4 regions of the Brevibacterium sp. LS14 genome follow, and region 2 is predicted to be linked to each of the others. Evidence: riboswitches for the same ligand, from Rfam matches in the RefSeq annotation. Region 2 holds a riboswitch; each other region holds the start of a gene.

Region 1 (3,763 bases), on a different contig from region 2:
CCTGGCCTGGTCGCGCATCTGCTCAGGGGTCGTCGCCTCGGGCACGTCGTCGCCGAGGAGGAGGGCCGCCTCGGGGAGGTTCGGGGTGATGAGGTCGGCGGCCGGGAGCAGGCGCGTGCGCACGGCGTCGACGGCATCGACCTCGAGGAGGCGGTGTCCGGAGGTCGCGACCATGACGGGGTCGACGGTGAAGAACCCGAAGTCGGAGGTCGCTGCCCGGTCGACGACGAGGTCGACGAGCGACCGGGATCCGAGCATGCCCGTCTTCGTCGCGTCGACGGGCATGTCATTCAGCACGCTGTCGAGCTCATCGGTGACGAAGTCCTCGTCGATCGGGTAGACGCGGGACACCCCGTGGGTGTTCTGCGCGACGAGGGCGGTGATCGCCGTCGTCCCGAGCACGCCGAGGGCGGTGAACGTCTTGAGGTCGGCGTGGATTCCCGCCCCGCCGCTCGGGTCGGTGCCGGCGATCGACAGCGCGATCGGTGGTCGCTCGCTCATGCCTGTTCCCCGTCCTTTCGGGTGCCGTCGCCGAAGGCGTCGAGGAGGTCCGCGGCCGCCTGCTCGGGATCCTCGGCGCGGCAGATCGCGGAGACGACGCAGATGCCGACGAGTCCTCGTCCCCGCAGTTCGTGCGCGCGCTCGGCGTCGATGCCGCCGATCGCGACCGCGGGGATCCCCGCCGAGGCGGTGAGTTCGCCAAGGCGGTCGGGACCGATCCCGGCCGGGGCGTCGGTCTTCGTCGTCGTGTCGAAGACCGGTCCGATGCCGACAAGGTCGACGCCGCCGGTCTCCTGGGCCGTGGCGAACTCCTCGGGTTCGGCGGCGGAGAGGCCGACGAGGGGGCCGTCGCCGAGGAGGTCGCGCACCTCGGCGACGGGGGTGTCGGTCTGGCCGACGTGGATGTGGACGTCGCTGCCCTCGTCGAGGAGGCGGCGGGCGACGGCGACCCGGTCGTTGAGGAAGACGGGAACGCGGCGGTCGGTCCCGGCGATCGCCTCGGTGACGGCGGCGATGACCTCACGGGTGAGGACGAGGAATTCGGTGTCGTCGATGTCCTTGTCGCGGACCTGGACGACACCGACTCCCCCGGTCACGGCCGCGCGCACGGTCTCGGCGACGGTTCGTCCCGCCTCCGCGCACTGCGCGGTATCGGTGACGAGGTAGAGGCGGGTGTCGATGCCCGCGAGCCGATCGCCGCTCATACTGTGGTCACCTCGACCCGGGCGCGGCCGATCCGGTCGTCGTCGGTGGTGAAGAGCGCGTCGAGGAAGTGCACCGAGTAGGTGCCCGGTCCGAGCGCCCCGGTGGCGGCGGCCTCTCCGGCGACGGCGAAGTGGGCGTGGGCGGCGACGACTGCGGTGAAGCGCTCGAACGCGGCCGATCCTGCCGGGCCCGCCTGCGAACTCGTCCCCGCCGGCGGGACGGCGGCGAGGTAGGCGGCGGTCACGGCGCCGAGTGAGCAGCCGGTGCCGATGACGAGCGGCATGAATGAGTGTCCCCCGTCGACGCGGGCGATGTGGTCGGCCCCGTCGATGTGGGCGACGATGGCGTCCCGGGCACCGGAAACGGCGACGATGGCGCCGGTCGTGCGGGCGAGCTCGGCGGCGGCCGGGAGCACGGCGTCGACCTCGTCGGTGGACTCGACCCCGCGCCCGCCCGCTCCGGCTCCGGCCAGTGCCGCGATCTCCGAGGCGTTGCCGCGGATCGCGGTCGGGTGGGCGGCCGCGGCGCGGCGGATCCGGGTGGTGCGGTGGTCGGCAGCGCCGATGCTCACGGGGTCGAGCACCCAGGGTTTGGCATCCTCGGTGACGGCGTCGACGGCGGCGTCGGCGGCGAGGAACTGCTGGTTCGTCGCTGTGCCGAAGTTGACGAGCAGACCGCCGGCGAGGTGGGCGAACTGCGCGGCATCGGCGTCGTGGTCGAGCATCGCCGGTGACGCCCCGACGGCGAGGAGCACGTTCGCGCTGAACTGCTGCACGACCGTGTTCGTGATGCATTGGATGAGCGGGTTCGACGCGCGCAGCCGCGCATGCGCCGACGACAGGTCGATGTCGGTCATGACGATCCCTTCGCTAGCATGGCCCAGATCAGGTTCGATGGGTGTTCTCTCAGCCCTGCGCGAGTCGCACCGGGCACCCCATGTCATTTGCCCCCGACTGTATCACCGACACCTAGGGGGCGACGACGGCGCCCGCACGGCCCACCGCCGCGAACCCACCCGACCCCACTTTCAATCCAGCCGCCCGGCCCCGATGATTCACTTTTCGTCCGATCGATCTGGTCTTGAACCGACTGATCGGGCGAAAAGTGACTCAGTTCCGCCTCGGCGACCGACCCAGCTGCCTACCGGCAGCCGTCAGACCTCTGTCGCCCACCCTCCGACGCCTACCCTCTGCCGACGTAGCGCTGGCCGCGGCGGCTGATCGCGTCGATGACGACGGCGGTGAGGAGGACGAGCGCGGTGATGATCTGCTGCGCATCGGAGTTGAAGCCGATGAGGTAGAGGCCGTTGTTGATCGCTCCGACGACGAGCGCCCCGAGCACAGCGGCCCACGCCGATCCGCGCCCGCCGAAGAGCGAGGTGCCGCCGATGACGGCCGCCGCGATGGCGTTGAGGAGGTCCTGCGTGCCGACGAGCGTCGATCCCGCGTTCGTCGTCACCCCGGCCTTGACGAAGCCGAAGAGCGCGGCGAGGACACCGGCGGTCATGAACACGCTGATGCGCACCCAGGTCACCCGGATGCCGGCGCGCCGGGCGGCCTCGACCTTGCCGCCGACGGCGTAGATCGATCGGCCGTACTTCGTCTTCCGCAGCACGAGGTCGATGACGATCGCGATGACGAGCATGAGGAAGAACGGCATCGCCAGCCCGAAGTCCTGGTTGACGAGGATGAGGAAGCCGAAGACGACTGCGGTGAGAAGGACGATGCGGATGATCACCGACGTCCAGCTCGCGCTGTCGAGTCCGGCGTTGTGCCGCCGCAGCTTCGAGTGGATGAGCCCGGCGGCGAAACCGATGACCGCGACCGCGCCGAAGACGTACGCCCACATCGCGGGGAAGTAGTAGCTCGCGAAATCGAAGGCGAACGTGTCGGCCATCGAGAGGTTCTTCTGCGTGCCGAGCGTCGTCAGGGTCAGTCCGGTGAACGCGAGCAGACCGGCGAGGGTGACGACGAAGGCGGGAATGCCGACGACGGCGAAGAACCAGCCCTGGATGGCACCGACGACGAGGCCGAGGAGGAGCATGATCGTCAGGGCGATGAGCGGGGGCACTCCCTGGCGGACGACGAGGACGCCGAGCACGGAGGCGCAGAGTCCGCCGAGCTGGGCGAGCGAGAGGTCGATCTCGCCGAGGAGGAGGATGAGGTTGATCCCGAGGGCGAGGATCGCGAGGTAGGCGACCTGCGTGGAGAGGTTGACGAGGTTGGCAGGGGAGATGAAGTTGCTGTTCGCCGACTGGAAGACGATGACGATGATGACGAGGGCGAGGATGACCGGGAACGAGCCGAGCTGGCCTTCCTTGATCCGCCGGACGAAGGTGCGGACGAACCCCTCCTGCGAGATCCGTTCGTCAGTGATGAACGAGTTCCGGGTCATCGGCGCTCACCCCTGCGTGCCGCCCGCTGGGTGACGACGTTGTCGTTGGCTCCCGTGATGGCGGCGATGAGGACGTCGGTGCGCTCATCACCGGGGAAGTCGCCGGCGTCCTTGCCCAGGCGCAGGACGTGGACGCGGTCACACACGGCTTGGACGTCGGCCA
Region 2 (3,763 bases):
TGAAGACGATCGTCACCCCGAACGTCCTCATGGTCCGCAACGACATGGATGAGGGCACGCAGTGCGCGCTGACGAAGCTCATCTATGACAAGAAGGCCGACCTCGAGAAGGTCCATGCGGCCGCGAAGGACATCACACTCGACACCGCGGTGCCGCCGGAGCCGATCACACTCGCCCCCGGCTCGCAGAAAGCCCTCGACGAGCTGCAGAAGTGAGGGACTGAGTCCGTCGACGATGGTCAGCGCTCGATCCACGCGGCGCTCGAAATCCGCGTCCGGGGCGACTCGGATTTCCGGCTGCGCGTGGATCGGCGGCCTGGGTCCCGGCCCCGCGTGGATCGGCGGCCCGGGTCCCGGCCCCGCGTGGAACGACGCTGGCAGCGCCCCCGGCGCCTCAGCCTCGGCGGGGGCCGACCGTCGGCTCGGGAAGGTACACCTGGGCCCCGCGCTCGAGGAACTCCCGGCTCTTGGCCTGCATGCCCGCGATCGCGGCCTGCGCCTCGGCGCTTCCGTAGGTGTCGCGGATGTCCTGGGAGATGCGCATCGAGCAGAACTTCGGCCCGCACATCGAGCAGAAGTGCGCGGTCTTCGCCGGTTCGGCGGGCAGGGTCTCGTCGTGGAATGCCTCCGCTGTCTCCGGGTCGAGGCCGAGGGCGAACTGATCGCGCCAGCGGAACTCGAACCGCGCCTTCGACAGTGCGTCGTCACGGGCGCTCGCCCCCGGATGGCCCTTCGCGACGTCGGCGGCGTGCGCGGCGATCTTGTACGTGATCACGCCCGTCTTGACGTCCTCGAGGTCGGGCAGGCCCAGGTGCTCCTTCGGGGTGACGTAGCAGAGCATCGCGGTGCCGTAGCGGGCGATCTCCGTGGCCCCGATCGCCGAGGTGATGTGGTCGTAGCCGGGAGCGATGTCCGTGACCAGCGGACCCAAGGTGTAGAAGGGCGCGCCGTCGCAGAGCTCCTGCTGCCTCTCGACGTTCTCCCGCACGAGGTGGAGCGGAATGTGGCCGGGGCCTTCGACCATGACCTGGACGTCGTGGGCCCACGCGCGCTTCGTCAGCTCGGCGAGGGTGTCGAGTTCGGCGAACTGCGCGGCGTCGTTGGCGTCGGCGATCGATCCGGGACGCAGCCCGTCGCCGAGGGAGAAGGCGACGTCGTACTGGGCGAAGATCTCGCAGAGCTCGTCGAAGTGGGTGTAGAGGAAGTTCTCCTCGTGGTGGGCCAGGCACCAGCCGGCCATGATCGAGCCGCCGCGAGAGACCATGCCGGTGACCCGGTCCGCGGTGAGCGGGACGTAGCGGAGCAGCACGCCCGCGTGCACGGTCATGTAGTCGACGCCCTGCTCGCACTGTTCGATGACGGTGTCGCGGTAGATCTCCCAGGTGAGCGCCTCGGCGTCGCCGTCGACCTTCTCAAGCGCCTGGTAGATGGGGACGGTGCCGATGGGGATCGGGGAGTTGCGGATGATCCATTCGCGGGTGGTGTGGATGTCGTTGCCCGTCGAGAGGTCCATGAGGGTGTCGGCACCCCACTTCGCGGCCCACTGGAGCTTCTCCACCTCCTCGGCGATCGAGCTCGTCACCGCGGAATTGCCGATGTTCGCGTTGATCTTGACGAGGAACGCCTTGCCGATGATCATCGGTTCGGACTCGGGATGGTTGATGTTCGACGGGATGATCGCCCGGCCTGCGGCGACCTCGGAGCGCACGAGTTCGACGTCGCACTGCTCGCGGATCGCGACGTAGCGCATCTCCGGAGTGATGATGCCCTTCCTGGCGTAGTGCATCTGCGTGACGGTGCGTCCGATCTTCGCTCGCCGAGGTGACCGTTCCGGACCCAGCCATTGCTGAGAGGGCGCCCCGCGACGGACGGCGGCTCGGCCGTCGTCTTCGATGAGGTGTCCGCGCGCCTCGTAGGTCTCGGTGTCGTCGCGGTCGGCGATCCAGGGCGCGCGGTGCGGCGGAAGCCCGTGTTCGGGAACCGCGCCGGGGCCGACGGTGCGGTAGACGTGGACGGGCTCGTTGGGGCGGCCGTTCGTGTCCTCGAGGTCGATGCGGGTGACCGGCACGCGGATGCCGTGCTCGCTGTCCTCGACCCAGGCGAGCGAATGCGAGGGGTACTGCTCGAGGGAGAAGTCCTCGGCGGGCGTGGTGTTTTCGGATGTGTCAGGGGTGGGCGCAGTCATCTGCGATCCTCTCTTCCTCCGCCGGTATCAACCGGATCAGGTTCAACGGTCTCGAGCGGCCCTAGCCCGATCTCAGCCTCCTGCCGGAGGCCCCCGTGGGGTCACACAACGACTATCACAGTGTGCGCGTCGCCACAAAACAGCGCGTCCCGTCGACCGCCCGTCGACCGTTCGGCGGCCGCCTCGTCGACCGCCTTGTCGACTGTTCGGCGGCCGTCTCGTCGACCGCCCGTCGACCGCTGATCGCCCTCGATCCACGCGTACCCGGTCGCGCTCGATCAACGCGGCGGGAGAAAATCGATGCTCCCGCGAAGTCGGTCGCTCTCGATCAACGCGCAGGCGGAATTCCGCGTCTTGGGCGACGCGGAATTCGGGCCCCGCGTGGATCGGGGCTGGAAATGTCGGCTGCGCGTGGATCGGCGTGCGGAATGGCGGCGCCGGCCCCGCATGGATCGGCGTGCGGAGTGGCGGCGCCGGCCCCTACGCCCCCTGGAGGAAGGCCTTCGCGGCGGCGCCGAGGGCGACGACGTCGCTGATCGCGCACATCTCCCGCGCCGAGTGCATCGAGTAGAGCGCCGGTCCCACGTCGACGGTCGTCATCCCCATCCGCGTCGCCGTCAGCGGTCCGATCGTCGACCCGCACGGCACGGAGTTGTTCGACACGAAGTCCTGGTACTCGACCCCGGCCGCAGTGCACGCCTTAGCCCACACCGCGGTGCCCACGGCGTCGGTCGCATACCGCTGCTGCGCATTGTGCTTGAGCAGCGGTCCGCCGCCGAGGCGGGGCCGCACCTGCGGGTCGTGCCGCTCCTGATAGTTCGGGTGCACCGCGTGACCGGCGTCCGAGGACACGCACACCGACCCGGCCAGCGCGGCGAGGTGGTCGCTGCGCGTCGCGTCGGGGTAGAGGGAGGCGACGATGCGCTCGGCGACGTCGGCGAGGAACGGTCCGCTCGCCCCGGACCGAGAGTTCGACCCGATCTCCTCGTGGTCGAACCCGGCGAAGAGGGCGAGGTGGTCGAGCGCCTCGGCGTCGAGCCCGACCATCGCAGTGACCCCGGCGTGGACGGAGAGGAGGTTGTCCAGCCTCGGCGAGGCGAAGAACTCGTCCGCGGCACCGAAGAGCGCAGGCTCCTGGACGGGGATCGTGTAGACGTCGTGGCCGACGATGAGCTCGGGGTCCACCTCGGCGGAGGCGGCGAGGAGCTCGAGGATGTCGGCCTCGGCGAGGTCGGCGAGACCGACGATCGGGGTCGTGTGCCGCTGCTTGTCGAGGGTGAGGCCCTCGTTGACCTGCCGGTCGAGGTGGATGGCCAGCTGCGGGATGCGCGCGATCGCCCCGGTGCGCGCGAGAACGACGGTGCCGTCTGCGAGGCTGAGGCGCCCGGCGAACGCGAGCTCCCGGTCGAGCCAGGAGTTGAGCAGCGGCCCGCCGTAGATCTCGACGCCGACCTGGCGCACCCCGGCGGTCGTGAACTCCTCACCGGGCTTGAGCTTGAAGGCGGGGGAGTCGGTGTGCGACCCGAGGACGCGGAACGGCGGGATCACCGAGGTGGTCTCTGTCGGCGTCATCCACGCG
Region 3 (3,763 bases), on a different contig from region 2:
CGACCGGGTCGGGCAGGAGGGTGTCCTCGTCAGCGATGACCTCGAGTTTGACCCACGAGGTCTCGAGCGCCTCCCGGGCGAGCTTGGCCGTGAGCACAGCGTCCCGGGCGGTATAGCAGCCCGCGGTGTTCGGCAGGGAGCGGATGCCGAGTCGTTCGAGGAGGGCGAAGACCGAGTCCCTGGCGTCAGCGTCGAAACGGCGGATCGCCACGGTCGTCAGCTCCGTCGCCGAGGCGGTCAGTGCGTTCTCGAGGATGCTCAGGGTGCTCGCCCCTCCGGTGCCCATGACGAGGCGGGAGTCGAAGGTCGCTCCGTCGATCGTCCAGCTCATCTCAGCCTCCCTGCACAGCAGTGACGATGTCGACGGTCTGGCCGTCGACGATGGCGAACTCGGCCCAGAGTCCACGGCGGATGACCTCACCGTCGACAGCGAGGGCCACCCCGAGACGGCCTCCGTCGACGGGAGTCCCGTCCGTCGCGAGCTGCCTGCCGGTGACGTGCTCGACGAGCGAGCGGGCCGTGGTGCCTGAGGCGAGCTCGCTGCTCTCCCCGTTGAGTGTGATGGTCATGGTTCCTTCCTTGCTGTGGTCATCGCCGCCACAAGGCGCGGAGACGGGCTCTCGTTCGACTGTGCGGCTTCGGAGAAGCGGCGGGGAGCAAGGGCCGCGGGCGCCCCTGCGGGCAGCCACGGCGAGTCCTCACCGCGGGTGAGATCGGCACCGAGGCGGGCCCCGAGCGGAGTGAGGAGGATCCCGTGGCGGAAGTACCCGGTGGAGACGACGCAGCCGGGGTCCGTGCGCCCGATGAACGGCACGTCATCGGGTGATCCGGGTCGGGCACGCGCAGTGATCTCGGTGATCTCGGCATCGAGGATCCCGGGCACGAGCCGTTCGGCATCGTGGAGGAGACGGTGGACTCCCTCGGCGAGCACCCCGGGCCGTCCGTCCTCACGGGACGTGGCGCCGAGGACGAGTTCCCCGTCGGGGCGCGGGACGATGTAGACGGGCCGACCGGCGACGAGTCCGCGGATGGTGCGGGTGAGCAGCGGCGGTGCGCTCGCGTCGGTGCGCAGCCGGATGATGTCGCCGTGCACGGCTCGCAGCGGCAGGTCGGGGACGCCGGCGATCGTCCCCACCGCTTCACCGGCGGCGACGACGACCTGGTCGGCGGTGAGGCTGCGCCCATCGGCAAGAGCGACGCCGACGGTGCGGCCGCTGACGCGGACGAGTCCGGTCGCCTCCTCACGGACGATGTCGTCGTCGAGGAGCGAGAGCAGGGCGCCGGTGATCCGTCGTGGGTCGACGGCATGATCGCCGGGGATGCGCACCGCCCCGCTCACCCCTGGCGAGAGGGCGGGCTCGAGATCGCGGGCCCGGGATCCGGTGATGAGTTCGACCTCGGACCCCGCCTCGGCCTGCAGGGCGCGCAGGTCCCGCAGGGTCGCGAGATCCGCCCTGTCCCCGGCGCACACGAGGGTCTCCGTCTGCGTCTCGCCGAGGTCGTGCCCGGTCTCGGCGGTGAGTCGCGAGGCGAACTCGGGGTAGAGATCGGCAGAGGTGCGCATGAGGGGGAAGAGCGGAGACTGCCCCCACGCGATCTCCGCGGCCGGGGCGATCATGCCGGCGGCGGCATACGAGGCCCCTTCGCCGGGTGCGGGGTCGATGAGCGTGACCGACGCTCCCCGGCCACGCAGCTCCCATGCTGTGGCGAGCCCGATGATCCCGGCCCCGATGACGATGACGTGCACTGTATTCTCCCTCCGGCGGCATGACCCGCATCAGGTGCGGCGGTCGGCACGAAGCCCTCTCAGCCTCCCAGCGAGGCTCCCGCGAACTCCTCTACTCTAGGAGCATGGTTCCCGTGATGACAACGTCCTCCGCCCAGCGAGACACGCAGACCACGACTCGAACCGCGCGTCGGCGCGCGCTCGAGGCGGCCCGCCTCTACCTCTGCACCGATGCCAGGACCAAGCAGGGCGATCTCGCCGCGTTCCTCGACGCCGCATACGCCGGGGGCGTCGACATCATCCAGCTGCGCGACAAGAGCCTGGAGGCACGAGAGGAGATCGCCGCCCTCGAGGTCCTCCGGGACGCCGCCCGCCGCCATGGCAGGCTCTTCTCCGTCAACGACCGTGCCGACGTCGCCCTCCTCGTCGGCGCCGACGTCTTCCACGTCGGACAGGGTGACCTCACGAGCGGCCAGGCCCGTGCCGTGCTCGGACCCGACGTCCTCCTCGGCCGTTCGACCCACTCGATCGACCAGGCGCTCGCCGCCGACGCCGACCCCGACATCGACTACCTCTGCCTCGGGCCCGTGTGGGAGACCCCGACGAAACCCGGGCGACCGGCCGTCGGCCTCGAGCCCCTGCGGGAGATCACCGGACGGGTGAGTACGCCCTGGTTCGCGATCGGCGGCATCGCCGCCGGTGAGCGGCTCGACGCGGTGCGCGAAGCCGGAGCCGAGCGCATCGTCGTCGTCCGCGCCGTCACCGAGGCCGATGATCCCGCCGCAGCGGCAGCGACCCTGAAGGGAGAGCTGTGAGGATCCTCATCGCCGGAGCCGGGGCCACCGGGGGAGCGTTCGGCACCCGCCTCGTCGAAGCCGGACGTGACGTCACCTTCCTCGTCCGACCCGAGCGCGCCGAGGCGCTGCGCGCATCGGGGCTGCGCTTCATCGGCCCCGACGAGGACAGGACGAACCCGGTGGCCGTGACGACCGCCGAGGAGCTCGCAGCGAACCCGATCCCTGCGGACCTCGTCCTCATCGCCGTCAAGGCCAGCGGCCTCGACCAGGTCATCGACGACATTCGCCCGGCGATCGGGCCGGACACGCTCATCATTCCGTTCCTCAACGGCATGGCCCATATCGACCGCCTGGACAGGGAGTTCCCCGGGCAGGTGCTCGGGGGCCTCGTGAAGATCATCGGCACGATGCGCGGATACGACGTTGTGCAGATGACGGACATGGCGACGATGACGATCGGCCGCCTCGGCGGGGGAGAGGTGCCTTCCGGGATCGTCGAGGCCCTCGACGTCCCCGGCTTCCGCCTCCAGGTCATCGATGCCATCGATGACGCACTCTGGGAGAAGTGGGTCTTCATCGCCGCAGCCGGCGTGGTCACGTGCCTCTTCCGGGCGCCCGTCGGGGCGATCATGGCCGCCGGCGGCGAACCCCACGTCGTCGCGATCGTCGACGAGCTCGAAGCCGTGGCGATGGGCGCCGGACACCCGATCTCGGCGCGCTCCCGCGCGGTGACGCTCTCGATGCTCACCGCCGAGGGCTCCTCATTCACCTCATCGCTCTATCGCGACGTCACCGCCGGACTGCCCAACGAGACCGAGCACATCCTCGGCAGCCTCGCGGCGACCGCGGCGGGACTCGGGGTCGCGACCCCGCTGCTCGACCTCACTCTCGTGCAGCTGCGAGCAGGCGAGATCGACCGGGCGGGATGACCGGAGAGGGGTCTGCAGCCTGGCCGCGGTTTCGGAAGCCCGCGCGCACCGGCCGCCGCCTGCGCGGAGACGATGGGCCGCCTCGGCGAGACCGGAGAGCACGAGGGCGAGCGATGTTTCCAGGCTCAGCCGGCCGGCTTGACCGCCCGCACGATCGCCGAGTGCAGGCCGTCGGCGACCTCACGCGTGAAGTCGACCGCGACGTCGACGAATCCGACAGCGCGAAGACCGTCGACATACTCCGTTCGTGACAGAGCCCCGGCGATGCAGCCGACATGCGACCCGCGCTCACTGCGCTCCTGCGGGCTGAG
Region 4 (3,763 bases), on a different contig from region 2:
CTCGGCGGGTGCGGGCAGCATCGTCAGGGCAGGGTGGTCGCCTTCGCGCTCGGTCATGAGGTTGATCGCGAAGCAGGACTCTCGCAGTTCGGTGAGAGCGACGTCGGCATCGCCGCTGAAACGCAGGGGACGCCCGGGGCCCGCCCGGTGGAGGGTGCCGTCGATCGACAGGACCACCTCGGCGGTGGGACAGAAGATCCGATCGAGTCCGGGCAGGGACGAGAACGGACCCGGACGATCGAGGCGGGCGATGCTCAGCCGCCACCGGCGGCGATCCTGGGTTAGGCGCGCGGATTCGTCGAGTGAGACGAGTTCGGTCGTCTCACCTGCGCCATTGGCCCACGGTCTCGGTGCGATGTCGTCGAACGACGCGATGAGGTCCATGCTCGCCATCGTAGACGCGGGCGCCGTCACGGCTGGCCCGCGCCGCCTCAGTCGGCCGGCACCGCCTCAGCTGACGCAGAGGCAGAACGGATGGCCGGCGGGGTCGAGGAAGACGCGGAAGGTCTCCCCCGGCTGCACCGCGGCCTTGCCGGCACCGAGTTCGATGACCTGTGCCTCTGCGGTGTCAAGGTCGTCGACCATGACGTCGATGTGCATCTGCTGCGGATGCTCCTGGCTGGGCCAGCTCGGGGCGTGGTAGTCCTCGACCTGCTGGAAGCAGATGGGCGGCCAGGAGTCGGATGTGATCTCAGCCCACGTGCCGTCGTCGTCGACGCGGACCTGCCAGTCGAGGAGGTCGCCGGAGAAGCGGGCGAGCTCACCAGCATCCGGAGCGTCGAGAACGATCACGGGCTGCTTTGCGATAGCCATAGCCTGAGTCTACGCCGGTGGACGGACGCGGTGAACGGCTTCGGCCGGGAATCCCCGGACCCGTAGGATTGTTGAGCAATACGTCCAGCGTTCCGACACGACATCGAGAGGCCTTCCATGAGCACCCAGCAGCTGCCCGTCGCCGACAGGCCCGCGGTCTACATCATCCACGACAACCCGGAGTGGATCACCCCCTTCGCCGAGGCGCTCGAGTCCCAGGGCGTCGACTACGTCGAATGGCTGCTGCCCGGAGCGACGATCGACCTGGCCGCCGAGCCGCCCGAGGCCCTCTTCTGGTCCCGCCTCTCCGCGTCCTCGCACACGCGCACCGACCCGCATGTCAAGGACTTCGGCCGGGCGGTGCTCGCGTGGCTCGAGGCCGCCGGTCGGACGGTCATCAACGGTTCCGACGTCTACGAGCTCGAGGTCAGCAAGATCCGCCAGCACCGTGAACTCGCAGCCCACGGCTTCGACGTCCCCAGGACCGCCGCCGCGTTCGGGAGCACCGCGATCACCGAGGCGGCTGCGGACTTCGCTCCCCCGTTCATCACCAAGCACAACCAGGGCGGCAAGGGCCTGGGCGTGCGCCGGTTCGACTCCCACGCCGACCTCGAGCAGGCGATCGCCGACTTCGGACCCGACGGCGCGGACGAGCCGATCGACGGCATCACCCTCATCCAGGAGTACCTGCAGCCGGCCGCACCGTTCATCACCCGCGCCGAGTTCATCGGCGGCCGGTTTCACTATGCCGTGAGAGTCGATGTCTCTGCCGGCTCGTTCGAACTCTGCCCCGCCGACGCGTGCGAGATCCTGACCGCTGGGACCGCCGGGGACCAGCGCACCGCCTCGGCGCCGGTCAGCCAGTTCACCCGGCGCGAGGAGATCACCGCACAGACCCCGCTCATCGGCCGACTCGAGGAACTGCTCCGCGACCTCGGCATCGACTTCGCCGGTGTCGAGTTCATCGAGACCGCCGACGGCCGGCAGGTCGTCTACGACATCAACACGAACACGAACTACAACTCGGCCGTCGAGGAGGCCGAGCGTGCGGCCGGCCGGCAGCCCGCGGCAGCGCGCATCGCCGAGGAGTTGAGCCTGCGCCTCGGCGCGGTTGCGGGCATTCCCGTGCCCTGACCGGGCCTGATAGTCTCAGACCACCACAGGGGAGCGCCTGACCCGGCGCTGAGAGTGCGAAGGCAGACCCTTACACCTGATCCGGATCATGCCGGCGGAGGAAGTTGGAGGAGACGAATGATCACTGTGTCCCAGGGCGGCGCCGTCGAGGCGCTGCGCGACTCAGCGGACGAGGACTGGTCGGCCGCGGTCGGCCACCGGTTCGTCGAGGAGCTCTTCGCGGGCACCGTGCCTGACGACGTCATGGCGACCTACCTCGTCCAGGACTACCAGTTCTTCGAGGATTTTCTCGCGATGCTCGGCGCGTGCGTCGCGCATGCCGACCGGATCGAGGCGAAGCTCCGCTTCGCCCGGCAGCTGGGGTTCCTCGAAGCCGATGAGGATTCGTACTTCATCCGCGCCTTCGCCGAGGTAGGGGTGACCGAGGACGACTACGCCGACCCTGTCCTCCTCGCTCCGACAGAAGGCTTCCGCGAGGTCATGCGGACCGCCGTCGCCTCGGCGTCGTACCCGGATCTCCTCGTCGTCCTCGTCATCGCCGAATGGCTCTACCTCGACTGGGGTGAGCTCGAGCGGGAGATGCCCACCCGTGCCGTCCACGTCGGCTGGATCGACCTCCACCGCGGTGAGGACTTCTCCGCGTGGGTGCAGTTCCTCGTCGACGAACTCGAACGCGTCTTTCCCCGGGGTGATGACGCCGAGTCGGTCACGACCCGAAAGCGGCTGACCGCGCTGTGGGGGCGGGCCGTCGGGCTCGAGCGCGCGTTCTTCGATGAGGCGTACCGGGCTCAGCGTTCGTAGACCTCGGCGGCCGCGGTGAAGAGCAGCGAGATCCCGACCGCGCCCGCGTCGGGGGTGCCATGGCCGCGCCCGTCGACATAGCTCGCACGACCGCGCCTGGCCTGGAGTTCGGCCGTGGCCTGGGCGGCGTCGGCGGCCGTCTCGGCGGCCGAGGCGAATCCTCCGCTCAGCGCTGAGGCGGTCGGTTCGAGGACGTCGATGACCGTCCGGTCGCCGGGCTCGGCTCCGCCGACGCGGCGGATCGCCGCCGAGCCGGCCGCGGTCGCCTGCTCCCAGACGGTCCTCGGGTGCTCGTCGTCCCCAAGCTTCGCGTATCCGGCGTTGAGCTCCTGGAAGAGCAGGCCGAGCAGAGGCCCGCTCGTGCCGCCGACGCCGTTGAGGAAGGCACGTTCGGCGGCGGCGAATCCCGCCGCGTCGGCCTCCTCCATGAGTCGGGTCGCATGGCGGAGACCGCCGCGGAGGTTGTCGCCGAAGTCGCCGTCACCGGTGACCTGGTCGAGTCGCGTGAGGTGGCCGTGATGCTCTTCGGCGAGTTCGGCGAAGCGGATGACGACGGCGGTCTCGAGGTCGGTGCTGCGATCCTGTGCGCGGGTGCGCAGTGTGCCCACGTCGGTCTCGTCTGCGCCACCCTGGTCGGTAACGCGTTCGGCGATAGATGCGGTCGGTGTGCCGTCGGCGACGGGCGCGGGGAAGGCCGCAGTGCAGGTGGCGGCTTCCCACCAGTCCAACCACTGCGGCTGCATTCGGGTGAGCGTGATCGAGAAGCCGGTCATGTCGAGGGCGGTGACGTAGTCGCCGACGAGGGACGCCGCGACCTTCTCGCCCTTGGCTTCGAGGGCGCGGGTGACGGCGTCGAAGACGTTGAAGAGCTCGATCTGCGTGCTGGCACCGAGTCCGTTGACGAAGACGAGGAGGTCGCCGTCGGCGGGGTCGCCTGCGACGGCGGCGTGGACCTCGTCGACCATCCTCGCCACGAGTGCGTCGAAGTCCTCCCGGTCGATCGAGGAAGCGGCAC

What was found. Region 2 has a riboswitch for thiamine pyrophosphate ahead of thiC (phosphomethylpyrimidine synthase ThiC). Riboswitches for the same ligand answer to the same signal wherever they lie in the genome.
Region 1: it holds a riboswitch for thiamine pyrophosphate, as region 2 does, so the genes downstream of both, thiM (hydroxyethylthiazole kinase) here and thiC (phosphomethylpyrimidine synthase ThiC) in region 2, are expected to answer to the same signal.
Region 3: it holds a riboswitch for thiamine pyrophosphate, as region 2 does, so the genes downstream of both, thiO (glycine oxidase ThiO) here and thiC (phosphomethylpyrimidine synthase ThiC) in region 2, are expected to answer to the same signal.
Region 4: it holds a riboswitch for thiamine pyrophosphate, as region 2 does, so the genes downstream of both, EZE58_RS07560 (TenA family protein) here and thiC (phosphomethylpyrimidine synthase ThiC) in region 2, are expected to answer to the same signal.

The regions. Positions count from the first base shown of each region.
Region 1 is NZ_SJXG01000049.1:123,046-126,808, forward strand. It holds gene thiD (bifunctional hydroxymethylpyrimidine kinase/phosphomethylpyrimidine kinase) at 1-501, opposite strand, end outside; gene thiE (thiamine phosphate synthase) at 498-1,205, opposite strand; gene thiM (hydroxyethylthiazole kinase) at 1,202-2,062, opposite strand; TPP riboswitch at 2,050-2,153, opposite strand; gene EZE58_RS10015 (ABC transporter permease) at 2,389-3,600, opposite strand; gene EZE58_RS10020 (ATP-binding cassette domain-containing protein) at 3,597-3,763, opposite strand, start outside.
Region 2 is NZ_SJXG01000056.1:53,398-57,160, reverse strand. It holds gene EZE58_RS12985 (TAXI family TRAP transporter solute-binding subunit) at 1-215, shown strand, start outside; gene thiC (phosphomethylpyrimidine synthase ThiC) at 394-2,184, opposite strand; TPP riboswitch at 2,181-2,291, opposite strand; gene EZE58_RS12975 (M18 family aminopeptidase) at 2,665-3,763, opposite strand, start outside.
Region 3 is NZ_SJXG01000031.1:170,094-173,856, forward strand. It holds gene EZE58_RS03625 (thiazole synthase) at 1-331, opposite strand, end outside; gene thiS (sulfur carrier protein ThiS) at 333-569, opposite strand; gene thiO (glycine oxidase ThiO) at 566-1,747, opposite strand; TPP riboswitch at 1,738-1,840, opposite strand; gene thiE (thiamine phosphate synthase) at 1,864-2,541, shown strand; gene EZE58_RS03645 (2-dehydropantoate 2-reductase) at 2,538-3,452, shown strand; gene arsM (arsenite methyltransferase) at 3,578-3,763, opposite strand, start outside.
Region 4 is NZ_SJXG01000044.1:193,092-196,854, forward strand. It holds gene EZE58_RS07545 (HutD family protein) at 1-384, opposite strand, end outside; gene EZE58_RS07550 (VOC family protein) at 451-813, opposite strand; gene EZE58_RS07555 (alpha-L-glutamate ligase) at 931-1,947, shown strand; TPP riboswitch at 1,965-2,067, shown strand; gene EZE58_RS07560 (TenA family protein) at 2,065-2,748, shown strand; gene EZE58_RS07565 (dihydroxyacetone kinase subunit DhaK) at 2,736-3,763, opposite strand, start outside.